3 regions of the Mesorhizobium sp. P2_B5 genome follow, and region 1 is predicted to be linked to each of the others. Evidence: predicted binding sites of a transcription regulator. Region 1 holds the regulator's gene; each other region holds the start of a gene.
What was found. The regulator LexA, encoded in region 1, represses DNA repair genes until DNA is damaged. The targets are predictions, from matches to a motif close to TGTTCNNNNTGTGTTCNG.
Positions count from the first base shown of each region.

Region 2: recA (recombinase RecA) is a predicted target of LexA. The motif match lies at 1,928-1,945, and genes of this name have one in related genera.
Region 3: AC1D1N_RS05080 (DNA recombination protein RmuC) is a predicted target of LexA. The motif match lies at 2,241-2,258, and genes of this name have one in related genera.

Region 1 covers NZ_JBFUDJ010000003.1:220,082-225,041, forward strand. Annotated here, with positions in the region: gene trpD (anthranilate phosphoribosyltransferase) at 1-466, shown strand, start outside; gene trpC (indole-3-glycerol phosphate synthase TrpC) at 471-1,283, shown strand; gene moaC (cyclic pyranopterin monophosphate synthase MoaC) at 1,286-1,768, shown strand; gene AC1D1N_RS13750 (molybdopterin molybdotransferase MoeA) at 1,768-2,973, shown strand; gene lexA (transcriptional repressor LexA) at 3,091-3,843, shown strand; gene AC1D1N_RS13760 (ComEC/Rec2 family competence protein) at 3,850-4,960, opposite strand, start outside.
Region 2 covers NZ_JBFUDJ010000003.1:446,329-451,288, reverse strand. Annotated here, with positions in the region: gene AC1D1N_RS14940 (pseudouridine-5'-phosphate glycosidase) at 1-607, opposite strand, end outside; gene AC1D1N_RS14935 (carbohydrate kinase family protein) at 678-1,622, opposite strand; gene recA (recombinase RecA) at 2,004-3,104, shown strand; gene alaS (alanine--tRNA ligase) at 3,364-4,960, shown strand, end outside.
Region 3 covers NZ_JBFUDJ010000001.1:983,663-988,622, reverse strand. Annotated here, with positions in the region: gene AC1D1N_RS05090 (GFA family protein) at 1-47, shown strand, start outside; gene AC1D1N_RS05085 (class I SAM-dependent methyltransferase) at 129-941, shown strand; gene AC1D1N_RS05080 (DNA recombination protein RmuC) at 955-2,208, opposite strand; gene def (peptide deformylase) at 2,312-2,842, shown strand; gene fmt (methionyl-tRNA formyltransferase) at 2,849-3,799, shown strand; gene AC1D1N_RS05065 (GNAT family N-acetyltransferase) at 3,796-4,302, shown strand; gene truA (tRNA pseudouridine(38-40) synthase TruA) at 4,323-4,960, shown strand, end outside.

The DNA.
Region 1 (4,960 bases):
GTCCAATCCGGCCGGCGTAAGCCGCCAGATGGTCGGCGTGTTCTTGCCGGAATGGATCGTGCCGGTGGCCGAGACATTGAAGGCGCTGGGTACAGAGCATGCCTGGGTCGTCCATGGCGACGGCTATGACGAGATCACCACCACCGGCGAAACGCAGGTTGCCGAACTGGCCGGTGGCGAGATCCGCCACTTTACGCTGACCCCGGAAGCAGTCGGTTTGCAGCGCCACACCAAGGACGAGTTGCGCGGCGGAGACGCCGCCTACAATGCCCAGGCTTTGCGCGACATGCTGGGCGGCGCTGCCGGCGCCTATCGCGACACGGTGCTGATGAATGCCGGCGCCGGCATGGTGGTGGCGGGCAAGGCAACAACGCTTGCCGACGGCATGGCGGCGGCGGCACAAGCCATCGACAGCGGCCGGGCGCTAGGCGTGCTCGACAGGCTGGTCGAGATTTCGAACGGATAGGGCCGTGGCTGACATTCTGCGCAAGATCGAGGCCTACAAGCGCGACGAGATCGCGGCGGCAAAGGCGCTGATACCGCTGGCCGAGATCAAGGCACGGGCGAAGGATGCCGCCGCGCCGCGCGGCTTTCTCGCGGCGCTCGAGGCGAAGCGCAGATCGGGCAACTTTGCCCTGATAGCCGAGATCAAGAAGGCGAGCCCTTCCAAAGGGTTGATCCGTGCCGATTTCGACCCACCGACGCTGGCGCAGGCCTATGAAAAAGGCGGCGCCGCCTGTCTTTCGGTGCTGACCGATGCGCCGTCCTTCCAGGGCGCGCCGGAATTTCTAACAAACGCCCGCAAGGCGGTGTCGCTGCCCGCGCTGCGCAAGGATTTCCTGTTCGATCCCTACCAGGTCTACGAGGCGCGCGCCTGGGGCGCCGACGCCATCCTGATCATCATGGCCAGCGTCGACGATGCCTTGGCGAGCGAATTGGAAGCGACCGCATTCGAGCTCGGGATGGATGCGCTGATCGAGGTGCATGACGAAGCCGAGACCGAGCGCGCGCTAAAACTGTCGTCGCGGCTGATCGGCATCAACAACCGCAATCTGAGGACGTTCGAGACCAGTCTTGAAACCTCCGAGCGGCTGGCATCCATGGTGCCGGGCGGCCGCTTGCTGGTCAGCGAGAGCGGCATTTTCACCCACGACGACTGCCTCAGGATGCAAAAGGCCGCCATCGAAACCTTCCTTGTCGGCGAGAGCCTGATGCGGCAACAGGATGTGGCGGCGGCAACGCGCCTGCTTCTGACGGGCAAGACGCCGGCAGAGGCCGTCTGAGGATGCCAGCGGCCCTCACCCATCTCGGCGCCAAGGGCGAGGCCAACATGGTCGATGTCGGCGACAAGGCGGAGACGACGCGCACGGCAGTCGCCGAGGGCTTTGTCTCGATGCGGCCTGAAACCCTGAAGATGATCCTCGACGGCGACGCCAAGAAGGGCGACGTGCTGGGCACAGCGCGCATCGCCGGCATCATGGCAGCCAAGAAGACGCATGAGCTGATCCCGCTCTGCCATCCTCTGCTGTTGACCAAGGTGTCGGTCGACATCGAGCCGGACGCGGCGCTGCCCGGCCTCAGGGTCACCGCGCTCGCCCGCGTCACCGGCAAGACCGGGGTCGAAATGGAAGCGCTGACCGCGGCCTCGGTGGCATGCCTGACTATCTACGACATGGCCAAGGCGGCCGATCGCGCCATGGTGATTTCCGGCATAAGGCTGGTGGAGAAGACCGGCGGCAAGTCCGGCGACTACAAGGCGGGCGCCTGATGGCGCTGGTTCCGGTGGCCGAGGCGCTGGAGCGCCTGCTGGAAGGCGCTGCGGCGCTGCCGGGTGAAAGCATCGCCCTGGCGGATGCGGCCGGCCGGGTGCTGGCGGAACCTGTCGTGGCGCTGCGCACCCAGCCGCCCTTCAACGCGTCCGCCATGGACGGCTATGCCGCGCGGGCACAGGATGTGGCATCCGCCCCGGCGCGGCTTTCGGTGATCGGCATGGCGCCCGCAGGACGCGGCTTTGACGGCACGGTCGGCAAGGCTGAGGCCGTGCGCATCTTCACGGGCGCGCCGCTGCCTGAAGGCGTCGACACCATCGTCATCCAGGAGAATGTCCGCGACCTTGGCAATGGCCATATCGAGGTCACCGAGCCGACCGCAAAAGACCGTAACATCCGCCGCCGTGGTCTGGATTTTGCACAAGGCGACGTCCTGCTGGAAAAAGGCCGCGAGCTCGATCCGGCAGCACTCTCGCTGGCGGCATCGGCCAATCACCCGACCCTGAACGTGGTGCAACGGCCGCTGGTGGCCATCATCGCAACCGGCGACGAGTTGCTGCCGCCGGGCAGTGCGCTTGGCCCCGACCAGATCATCTCGTCCAACGCCTATGGCGTCGCGGCAGCCGCGCAGTCGGTCGGCGCGCGCGCGCTCGATCTCGGTATCGCGGCCGACCGCAAGGAAGCGATCGCAGCACTGGTGAAAAAGGCTGTCGCGGCAAAGGCGGACGTCATCGTCACGCTCGGCGGCGCTTCGGTCGGCGACCACGACCTCGTGCATGACGTGCTGACCGGCGAAGGCATGAAGCTCGATTTCTGGAAGCTCGCAATGCGCCCGGGCAAGCCGCTGATGTTCGGGCGTCTCGGCGACATCAGGTGCATCGGCCTGCCCGGTAATCCCGTGGCGAGCCTGGTCTGTTCGCAGCTGTTTTTGAAGCCGCTTTTGGCGCAGCTCGGCGGCCGCACGTACCGGCAGGACATCCGCCCGGCGCAGCTTGGCGCCGCGATGCCGGCCAATGATCTGAGGCAAGACTATGTGCGCGCCGTGGTGAGCGAAGAAACCGGCGCACGGGTGGCGACGCCGTTCGGCATCCAGGATTCCTCGATGCTGAGAATGCTGGCCGACGCAAACGGCTTGATCGTGCGCGAGCCCTTCGCTCCGGCCGCCGCCGCGGGTGCCGCCTGCAGCGTCCTGATGTTACGCTGAACAAAACGTCAACACATTCATTAAACTTTAAAAGGTTGCGGAACACAACTGGAACAGATAGTGTTTGTTCTGGGTTTGTTTTTTCCGATTCTGGTTTCAGAACCCGTGGGAGCCGCGATGCTGACGCGCAAACAACATGAACTTCTGATGTTCATCCATGAACGCCTGAAGGAGAGCGGAATCCCGCCGTCTTTCGACGAGATGAAGGAGGCGCTCGACCTCGCGTCCAAGTCCGGCATTCACCGCCTGATCACGGCGCTTGAGGAGCGCGGCTTCATTCGCCGGCTGCCGAACAGGGCGCGTGCACTGGAAGTGCTGCGGCTGCCCGACTCGATCGCACCCGGCCTCAATGCGGCGAAGAAGTTCTCGCCGAGCATCATCCAGGGCAGCCTCGGTCAAGGCGGTCAGGGGCAAGGCGGTCTCGGCCGCCAGATCAAGCCGGCCTCCTCGTCTCGTTCGATGTCGGCCGGCAATGACGACGCCGTTTCTGCGGTGTCGATCCCGGTGATGGGCCGCATCGCCGCCGGTGTGCCGATCGACGCCATCCAGCACCAGACGCATTCGATCTCGGTGCCGCCGGACATGATCATGGGCGGCGAACACTACGCACTTGAGGTCAAGGGTGACTCGATGATTGAGGCCGGCATTTTCGACGGCGACACGGTCATCATCCGCAATGCCGATACGGCGAGCCCTGGCGAGATCGTGGTGGCGCTGGTCGATGAAGAGGAAGCGACGTTGAAGCGCTTCCGCCGCAAGGGCGCCTCGATCGCGCTGGAAGCCGCCAACCCGGCCTACGAAACCCGCATCTTCGGGCCGGACAGGGTCAAGGTGCAGGGCAAGCTGGTCGGCCTGATCCGGCGCTACTGAGGCGGCTTACTTTTCGCGCTGCTGGTAAGGCGGCAGACCGCGTGCTTCGCGTGAGAAGCGGCGTTGCTCGTGCCAGGGACGATAGGGTTTGTCGACGGCGAAACGGATCATTGGCGCTGTCGCGGCCGATTGTGGGTCGAAGAAGACGGCGGCACTGCCATCGCGGGCAAGTTGCTTCTTGGTCACGACCAGCACCAGCGGGTCGCGGCACGGATTGTAGGCAGTGGCGTCGTCGATGACGATCAGGCTCGCGAAAGCGCAGGCTGGCCGCGCTGTGTTGCGGTCTTTTGCCAGCGCGATGATGGCTCCGGTCAGGTGCCGGGCAATGCAGAGATTGCCTGTGCAATAGAAAGGCGAGCCTGGCGGCAGGTCGAGCGGGTCTAGATCGAACCGCGTGTCCGTTGCCTCGAAAATCTCAGGCGGGATTATGGTTTCGGCCCTCAGCGCGCGTTTCCAGTTGTCTGTGGTGAATTCGTTGGAGCGTTCGCGATTGAGGGCGAGCTCGCCGCCTCCGATCGGCACGGCCACCAGGTGCGCATCCTCGGAGATGAGCACATCGGGCGTGCGCACCTGTGGCACAGTCAACAGGCCGGCCAGCGCAAAAGGCACGGCCGCCAGCCTCAGCCAGGTGGTGGCCATGGTGGCGATGACGAGCGCGACCGCCACCAGCAGCACCGAGCGGATAGAGATCAGGCCGACGGCATCGACCGGCGAACGTTCGGAAATCCAGGCGCAGATGGCGATCATCGCCGCCAGGCCCTTGCCCATCAAATAAAGGAACGGTCCATCGGCGCCGAACGGCATGGCCAGCGCGCTGAGCACGGCGAAGGGCATGACGATCAACGACACAATCGGCATCACGGCCAGATTTGCGAGCAGGCTGAGTGGCGACACGCGCTGAAAATGCCAGATGGCAAACAGCAAAGTGGCGCTGCCCGCGATGATCGATGTCATGGCGAGGCCGCCCATGGCCAGCAGGAATTTTCGCGACAGAAAGCCGACGAACGAGCGCCTTGCGGGCGGCGTTCTCACCTTGTCGGCGCGGTAGTCGGCCCAGCCGGCATAGGCGCCGACAAGGGCGGCGGTGGCGGCAAACGACATCTGGAAACTCGGGCCG
Region 2 (4,960 bases), 230 kb from region 1:
CGCGGAAGCGCGACTGGCGCGACCAGAAGGCGGGCATGGTTTCGCAGCCATGGCCGATCACCGGCACGCCGCGCGTCTCCAGCACCTCCAGCGTCTTTTCGATGTCGAGGATGGCCTTGGCGCCGGCCGAGACGACGATGACCGGCGTGCGCGCCAGTTCGTCGAGGTCGGCCGAGATGTCGAAGCTCTTTTCCGCGCCCTTGTGGACGCCGCCAATGCCGCCGGTGGCGAACACTTTGATGCCGACCATATTGGCCGCGATCATGGTGGCGGCGACGGTGGTGCCGCCGGTGCGTCCCTCAGCAACCGCAAAGCCGAGATCGGCGCGCGACAGCTTCATGGCGTCGCCGGTCATGGCCAGCGACTCGCGCTCGCCGTCCGACAGCCCGATCTTGATGCGGCCGGCGACCACGGCGATCGTCGCCGGCACCGCGCCATTATCCAGAATGATCTTCTCGACATTGGCGGCCATGGCGCCATTGTCGGGGTAGGGCATGCCATGGGTGATGATGGTGCTTTCCAGCGCCACCACCGGCCGGCCGGCGGCGATTGCCTCGGCAACTGGCGGGTGGATGTCGATGAAGGGGCGGGCGCTTTGCGGGGTCATGACGGTCTCCGGCCCGGCGCGCCGCCCGTCCCCTTGGACGGCGCGCTCCGGCAATGGCAATTGGCCGTCCTCATGCCATTTCCTGCGCGTCGGGCACAAGAGCCAGCGCCTCGGCAAAAGTCGCGGCGGTGAAGGCCGGCACCGCGTCCGCGCTTTCGATGGCGAGCGTTGCAGCGGCTACGCCTTCGCGCAGGGCCTGGCGCAGGGCCAGGCCGCGCAGCAGGGCAGCGATGGTAGCACCGGCCAGCGCGTCGCCGGCACCGGTGACGTCGGCAACCTTCCTCGGCGCCGGCGGCAGGATCAAGAAGGCGCCGGCTTCGTCGAAACCCAGCACCGGGCCATCGCCTGCGGTCACCACGCCACTCCTGAGGCCGCCGCAGCGCAAACCGTCGACGGTCTCGCGCTCGGTCGCATTGGCGCCGACGCCGGCCAGCACCATGGCCTCGCGCCGGTTCATGAAGACCTGCGCGAGCTCCTTCAGCACCGGTGTCAGCCGCACCACCTTGGCCGGCGAAATGGCGATGGCGTAGACCGGCTTGCCGGCGGCGAGCCCCACCAGCCGCTCCAGCGCCGCTGACGGCAGATTGGCGTCGCACAGCACCGCATCGGCCTCGGCGACCACCTCGCGCACCTTGGAGCGGCGGATCTGTTTGGGAAACGCCAGATCGTAGAGCGCCATGTCGGCAAAGCCGGTGATCAGCTCGCCGTCGCGGTCGATCAGCGCCGTGTAGCTTGGCGTGGTGCGGTCGAGGAACACCGCCGACAGGTCGGCAATGCCGGCCTCAGCGATGGCACGCGACACCGTCTCGCCCGCCGCATCGCCGCCGCGCATCGACATCAGCGAGGCCGAAACGCCAAGCCGCGCGAGGCTGCGCAGCGCGTTGAAGACGCCCCCGCCGACATCCTCGCGCATCGTGCCGGGATTGGACGCCGCCGGTACGTAAGCGCCGGACACCTGGCCGCGCCGGTCGATATGGGCGCCGCCCACCGCCAGGATTCTTGCTGATTTCACCATGCCGGCGATATGACCTTTGTTATTCCTGCCGCACAAGCCTCCAGCAATTCCAGGAAAAGTGTGAAACGGTTTTCCGTCCGGAATTGCGTCAAAAGGAGATAGAGTAGTTCGCTGTTTCCATGAAACAGCGAACTGCTCTAGGCTGTGCGACGGAGCTTCGCAGGCAGGCGAGCGATTCGGACGGCGCCAAGCAGCCGGACCGCTTGGCCTAATGCGGAATACATTTAGAAACGAACGGATGAGACAAAAAAAGAACAAATCTGGATAAAGATTGTTTTTCAGATATTTGACCCCTCTTGCCAAACGAGAACAAAAAAGGTACAAACTGGGCAGGGATTACGGATTGTCCGGCCTTCATTGACGACCAAGGGGTGATGTATCATGGCTCAGAATTCTTTGCGGCTTGTAGAGGACAAAGCGGTGGACAAATCAAAGGCTCTGGACGCGGCGCTGTCGCAAATCGAGCGCGCCTTCGGCAAGGGCTCGATCATGCGGCTTGGCGCCAATGAGCAGGTCGTCGAGATCGAAACCGTGCCGACCGGATCGCTTGGCCTCGACATCGCGCTTGGCGTCGGCGGCCTGCCGCGCGGCCGCATCGTCGAGATCTACGGGCCGGAAAGCTCGGGCAAGACGACGCTGGCGCTGCACACTGTGGCCGAAGCCCAGAAGAAGGGCGGCATCTGCGCCTTCGTCGATGCCGAGCACGCGCTTGACCCGGTCTATGCCCGCAAGCTCGGCGTCGACCTGGAAAATCTCCTGATCTCGCAGCCCGACACCGGCGAGCAGGCGCTGGAAATCTGCGACACGCTGGTCCGCTCCGGCGCCATCGACGTGCTGGTCGTCGATTCGGTGGCGGCGCTCACGCCGCGCGCCGAAATCGAGGGCGAAATGGGCGATTCGCTACCCGGCCTGCAGGCGCGTCTGATGAGCCAGGCGCTGCGTAAGCTGACCGCCTCGATCTCGCGCTCCAACACCATGGTCATCTTCATCAACCAGATCCGCATGAAGATCGGCGTCATGTTCGGCTCGCCCGAAACCACCACCGGTGGCAACGCGTTGAAATTCTACGCTTCGGTGCGCCTCGACATCCGCCGCATCGGCTCGGTCAAGGACCGCGACGAGGTCGTCGGCAACCAGACCCGCGTCAAGGTGGTCAAGAACAAGCTGGCGCCGCCCTTCAAGGTGGTCGAGTTCGACATCATGTATGGCGAAGGCGTGTCGAAGACCGGCGAGCTGGTCGACCTCGGCGTCAAGGCCGGCGTGGTCGAGAAGTCAGGCGCCTGGTTCTCCTACAATTCGCAGCGCCTCGGCCAAGGCCGCGAGAACGCCAAGCTGTTCCTGCGCGACAATCCCGACACGGCGCGCGAGATCGAACTGGCGCTTAGGCAGAATGCCGGGCTGATCGCCGAAAAATTCCTCGAAAATGGCGGCCCTGAGCGCGGCGAAGACGACGGCTTCGAGGAAGAATCCGGCGCCATGTAGGGCAATGGTCAGAGTTCGGCCATAAATCCAGTCTATTATCCGGTGCTTAAGTACTGAGTTCTTTAGTATCGCGTTCCAAACCGCCGGCCTTCGCGCCGGCGGTTTTTGTTTTTGGATGGTCGACGCGCTGCTCGATTGGCCCAATTCCGTGTTTCTGGACAGGGTGGGGCGTGCCCGCTAAAAGGCCAAGTCGATCTTCTAAAAGCAGAGACCAGTTTCCGCCGGCCGTGCCGGCGGTTTTCGCGAAAAGGCAGCAGTGATGAGTGGCGTGAACGAGATCCGGTCGACATTCCTCGACTATTTCCGCAAGGAGGGCCACGAGGTCGTGGCCTCGAGCCCGCTGGTGCCGCGCAACGACCCGACATTGATGTTCACCAATGCCGGCATGGTGCAGTTCAAGAACGTCTTCACCGGCCTGGAGAAGCGGCCCTATTCGCGCGCCACCACCGCGCAGAAGAGCGTGCGCGCCGGCGGCAAGCACAACGACCTCGACAATGTCGGCTACACCGCGCGCCACCTGACTTTCTTCGAAATGCTCGGCAACTTCTCCTTCGGCGACTATTTCAAGGAGCGCGCCATCGAGCTTGCCTGGAACCTGATCACGAAAGAATTCGGGCTGAACAAGGACAAGCTCTTGGTCACCGTCTATCACACCGATGACGAGGCGGCTGGCTTCTGGAAGAAGATCGCCGGCTTCTCCGACGACCGCATCATCCGTATCCCGACCTCGGACAATTTCTGGGCGATGGGCGACACCGGACCGTGCGGTCCGTGCTCGGAGATATTCATCGACCGTGGCGAGCACATCTGGGGCGGCCCTCCCGGCAGCCCGGAAGAGGATGGCGACCGCTTCCTCGAATTCTGGAACCTGGTGTTCATGCAGTATGAGCAAGTCACCAAGGAAGAGCGCATCGACCTGCCGCGCCCATCGATCGACACCGGCATGGGCCTGGAACGCATGGCCTCCATCCTGCAAGGGGTGGAAAGCGTTTTCGAGACCGATCTGTTCCGCCACCTGATCGATGCAGCGTCGTCGGCGCTCGGGCAGGGGCCTGACAAGGAGACGGTCGCGTCCTTCCGCGTCATTGCCGACCATCTGCGCTCCTCCTCCTTCTTGGTCGCCGATGGCGTGCTGCCGTCGAACGAGGGCCGTGGCTACGTGCTGCGCCGCATCATGCGCCGTGCCATGCGCCATGCGCAGCTGCTCGGCGCCAAGGAGCCGTTGATGTGGAAGCTCGTGCCGGCGCTGGTGCGCGAGATGGGCCAGGCCTATCCCGAACTGCTGCGCGGCGAACAGCTGATCACCGAGACGCTGAAGCTCGAGGAAACCAGGTTCCGCAAGACGCTGGTGCGCGGCCTCGGCCTGCTCTCGGAAGCGACTGAAACGCTTCATGCCGGCGACATGCTGGACGGAGAGACCGCATTCAAGCTTTACGACACCTATGGCTTCCCGCTCGATTTGACGCAGGACGCGCTGCGCCAGCGCAGCATCTCGGTCGACCTTGCCGGCTTCACCCACGCGATGGAGCTGCAGAAGGCCGAGGCGCGCAAGCATTGGACCGGCTCCGGCGAGGCCGCGACCGAGACGGTGTGGTTTTCGGTGCGCGAACAGACCGGGGCCACCGAATTCCTCGGCTACGAGACTGAAGCTGCGGAAGGCCTCATCCAGGCGCTGGTCAAGGACGGCAAGACCGTCGACAGCGCCGGCAAGGGCGACGCCGTGGCGGTGGTCGTCAACCAGACGCCGTTCTATGGCGAATCCGGTGGCCAGATGGGCGACACCGGCGTCATCTCCGGCGAAGGTTTCTCGATCGAGGTTTCCGACACGCAGAAGAAGGCCGACGGTCTGTTCGTGC
Region 3 (4,960 bases), on a different contig from region 1:
ACTGGCTTCCGGAATTCGAGGGCATCAGCATCGTGGAGGCGCAGTAGCACCTGCCTCCCGGTTAAACGCGCCCCAAACCAGACGATGATGTGCTAGGCTCACCATCAAACGGATGGCGGGTGAAAGCGATGCTGGAAACAGACAAGATTTTTGCCGGCTCGATTCCGGAAAACTACGACCGCTATATGGTGCCGTTGATTTTCGAGCCGTTCGCCGCCGATATGGCACGGCGGGCAGCGTCCTTGTCGCCCGGCGCTGTCCTGGAAGTCGCCGCAGGGACCGGGGTCGTCACCCGCGCATTGGCGCCAAAACTGTCTCCTGGCGCAAGCTATGTCGTGACCGATCTCAACCAGCCGATGCTCGACTTTGCTGCCTCGCGGCAAGCTCCCGACAGTCGCATCCAATGGCGCCAGGCGGATGCTCTGGCGCTGCCGTTTGAAAATGCGACCTTCGATCTCGTTTGCTGCCAGTTCGGCGCGATGTTCTTTCCCGACCGCACCGCCGGCTATCGCGAAGCAAAGCGGGTCCTGAAGCCCGGAGGCCATTTCCTGTTCAACGTGTGGGATCGCATCGAGGAGAATGTGTTTGCCAATGATGTGACGAACGCTCTTGCCGAGATCTTTCCGGACGATCCGCCGCGCTTTCTCGCCCGCACGCCGCACGGCTACCATGACACGGCCCTGATCCGCAGCGAGCTGGAAAGTGCAGGCTTCTCCCGTGTGGCGATCGAGACGAGGGCCGAACAAAGCCGTGCATCGTCGCCGCGGCTTCCGGCGGTTGCCTATTGCCAGGGGACGGTTCTTCGCACCGAGATCGAGGCCAGGGATGCAGGAAAACTGCAAGCCGCAACCGACCATGCCGCAGCCGTGATTGCAGCCAGACATGGCAGCGGCGAGGTTGCGGCCAAAATTCAGGCACACGTAATCGTGGCTACGGTCTAGAGCAGACTCTAGACTAGTCGTCGCCTTCGACGACACGGAGCCTGAGCTGGCCTGTCTTGGAATCCGCCACCCGCACCCCGGGTTCGGCCTTGGCGGGCCCGCCGCCGCGCACTTCAGCGTCGCTTTCGCCAAACTCCAGCGCCTCGATCTTCTGGCCGCGTTTGGTCACCTTCGACGTCGACACCAGTATGTCGTCGATATCCTTGGCCGACTGGGTGAAATGCGTCTGCAGCCGGCGCACCCGCTCGTCGACGCGCTGAACATCTTCCATCAGCCGGATGACCTCGCCCTGGATCAGATGCGCCTGCTCGCGCATGCGGGCATCCTTGAGGATCGCCTGGATGACCTGGATCGACAGCATCAGCAGCGACGGCGAGACGATGATGACCCGGGCGCGGTGCGCCTTCTGGATGACGGCGTCGAAATTCTCGTGGATTTCGGCGAACACCGATTCCGACGGCACGAACATGAAGGCGGTGTCCTGCGTCTCGCCCTGGATCAGATATTTCTCCGAGATATCGCGGACATGGGTCTCGATGTCACGGCGGAAAGCCTGGGCGGCGACCTTCTGCAGGTCAGCGCCGTCGGCGGCGCGGATGGCGTTCCAGGCTTCCAGCGGAAACTTGGCGTCGATGGCCAGCTGCGGCGCGCCGTTCGGCATCCTGATCAGGCAGTCCGGACGGCTGCCATTCGACAGCGTCGCCTGGAATTCATAGGCGCCCATCGGCAGTCCGTCGGCGACGATCGCCTCCATGCGCGACTGGCCGAAGGCGCCGCGCGTTTGCTTGTTGGACAGGATCGCCTGCAACTGCACGACCTGGCCGGCCAGCGACTGGATGTTGCCTTGCGCGGTGTCGATGACCGCCAGCCGTTCCTGCAATTTCGCCAGGCTGTCATGCGTCGATTTGGTCTGTTCGGTCATGGTCTGGCCGAGGCGGCCGGTCATGGCGTCGAGGCGCTGGCCGATCGACTGGTTGAGTTCGGCCTGCCTTGCGCCGAACACATCGGCGATGGCGCCTATGCGGCCCTGCATCTCGGCCTGGCTTTGCAAAATGCCGGCCATCCGCGCCTCGGCGTCGCGGGCGTGGTCGGCGGCTTCCGCGGCGGCGATGGTGCGCGCCCTGGCCGACCGCCATAGGGCAACCACCAGCGCCAGGAACAGGCCGAGGAACACGATCGCGCCGAAGGCCAGCGCATGGCCGAGCGTGATCGTCGTGGCGCCAAGCCGGGCAACGGGTTCGGAAAGGATGGAGTTAAGGTCGTTCATGTCGCCAGCATAGCCGATTCGCCGGTCTGGCACAGATCAAAACGTGAACGGGCGCAAACCGCCCCGGTTGACGCTTTTCGCATGACGTCTTAGGTGAGACGCCATGTCGATCAAGCCGCTCATCATCCTTCCCGATCCCATCCTGCGCCAGGTTTCCAAACCCGTCGAACGCGTCGATGCGCCTTTGCGCAAACTGGCCGACGACATGCTGGAGACCATGTATGACGCGCCGGGGATCGGCCTGGCCGCGATCCAGATCGGCGAGCCGCTGCGCATGCTGGTCATCGACCTCGCCAAGGAAGACGAGACGCCGGCGCCGCATGTCTTCATCAATCCCGAAATCCTCGCAAGCGCCGACGCGCGCTCGGTCTACGAGGAAGGCTGCCTGTCGATCCCGGACTATTATGCCGAGGTCGAACGGCCGGCTTCGGTGCGGGTGAAATATCTCGACCGCGACGGCAAGCTGCAGGAGATCGAGGCCGAAGGCCTGATGGCGACCTGCCTGCAGCACGAGATCGACCACCTCAACGGCGTGCTGTTCATCGACCACATCTCGAAACTGAAGCGCGATATGGTGGTCAAGAAGTTCAAGAAGCTCGCCAAGGACAAGGCGCCGGGCAAGCTGGTGGGATAGGAAAAGATGCCGCTTCGCGTCATCTTCATGGGCACGCCGGAGTTTTCGGTGCCGGTGCTGCGCGCGATCGCCGAGGCCGGACACGAGATAGCAGCCGTCTACACCCAGCCTCCGCGCGCCGCAGGCCGCCGTGGGCTGGAACTGACGCCGTCGCCGGTGCAGCGCGAGGCCGAGCGGCTTGATATCGCGGTACGCACGCCGATGTCGCTGAAAAGCGAGACCGAGCAGGCCGCTTTCCGCGCGTTGCAGGCCGATATCGCGGTCGTTGTCGCTTATGGTTTGCTGTTGCCGAAGGCCATTCTGGAGGCTCCGCGGCTCGGCTGTATCAACGGCCACGCCTCGCTTTTGCCGCGCTGGCGTGGTGCAGCTCCCATCCAGCGCGCCATCATGGCCGGCGACACCGAGACCGGCATGATGGTGATGCATATGGAAGAGGGCCTGGACACCGGCCCGGTGGCACTGGTTGAAAAATGTGCCATCGACCCCGATATGACGGCCGGCGATCTGCACGATCGCTTGATGAGCATTGGCGCTACCCTGATGGTGGAAGCGCTGTCCCGATTGGAGACAAATACGCTGGCATCGACCTTGCAGGCGACTGACGGGGTGACCTACGCCAGGAAAATCGATAAATCGGAGACGCGTATTGACTGGACGCGGCCGGCTGCCGAGGTCCACAATCACATTCGCGGCCTGTCGCCGTTCCCTGGCGCCTGGTGCGAGGCCGACATTGGCGGCCGCACAGAACGGCTGAAACTCCTTCGCTCGACGCTTTCTGAAGGCACGCTTTCGGAAGGCATGGGCGAGTCGGGAGGAATTCTCGATGACCGGCTGACGGTCGCCTGCGGAACAGGCGCGGTCAGGCTGGTCGAAGTTCAACGGGCGGGCGGAAGGCCCGCCGCCGCGCAGGAGTTTCTGCGCGGGGCCAAGATCGAAAAAGGAATGAAATTCACATGAGCATGATGTCGATACGCGCGGCAACGCCGCGGGACCGCGAGGCTATCCGCCTCGTCGAGGAACACGCATTCGGCCAGCAGGCGGAGGCCGGTCTGGTCGACGCGTTGGTCACCGGCGGCGACGCCGTTGTCGAGCTTGTGGCGGAAGAAGACGGCCAGGTGGTCGGCCACATCCTGTTCTCCAGGCTGTATGTGCAGAATGGCGGCAAGAGTTTCCCGGCGGTGGCGCTGGCGCCGTTGGCGGTGGAACCTTCGTTCCACGGCTCGGGCATTGGCGGTGCGCTGATCCGCGAGGCGCATATCCGCCTCAAGGACGCCGGCGAAGTGCTCGCCGTTGTCTTGGGCGATCCGGCCTATTACGGCCGCTTCGGCTACAACCATGCGCGCGCCGAAAAGTTCGAGAGCGAATACCAGGGCGAGGCGCTGCAGGCGCTGGCCTGGGGTGACGCACCCGAAAAAGGCAAACTGGTCTACGCCCAGGCCTTTACCGCACTCGCCGCCTGAGCGGCGGGTGCAGATCGCTTATGCCGCGTTTTCGTCTCGATATCGAATATGACGGCAGCCTCTTCGCCGGCTGGCAACACCAGGCGGATCAGCCTTCGGTGCAGCAGGCGATAGAGCAGGCGATCGAGAAATTCAGCGGCGAGGCGGTGCGGTTGCGCGCCGCCGGCCGCACCGACGCCGGCGTCCACGCGACCGCCCAGGTAGCGCATGTCGACCTCGCCAAGGCGTGGCCCAACGACAAGGTGCGCGACGCCATTAACGCGCATCTGCAGGCGGCCGGCGCGCACGTCGCCATCCTGCAGGCGAGGGTTGTCCCCGACGATTTCGACGCCCGTTTCTCGGCCACCGGACGGCACTATCTCTACCGCATCCTCAACCGGCGCGCGCCGGCTGCGATGGAAAAGGGCAAGGTCTGGTGGGTGCCGAAGCGGCTCGATGCGGACGCCATGCACGAAGCGGCGAAAGTCCTGCTCGGCCGACATGACTTTACCACCTTCCGCTCGACGCAATGCCAGGCCAACAGTCCGGTGCGGACGCTGGAGCGGCTCGATGTGAGCCGCCAGGGCGACCTGATCGAGGTCAGGGCCTCGGCGCGCTCGTTCCTGCACAATCAGGTGCGCTCCATGGTCGGCTCGCTGAAACGCGTCGGCGACGGCGG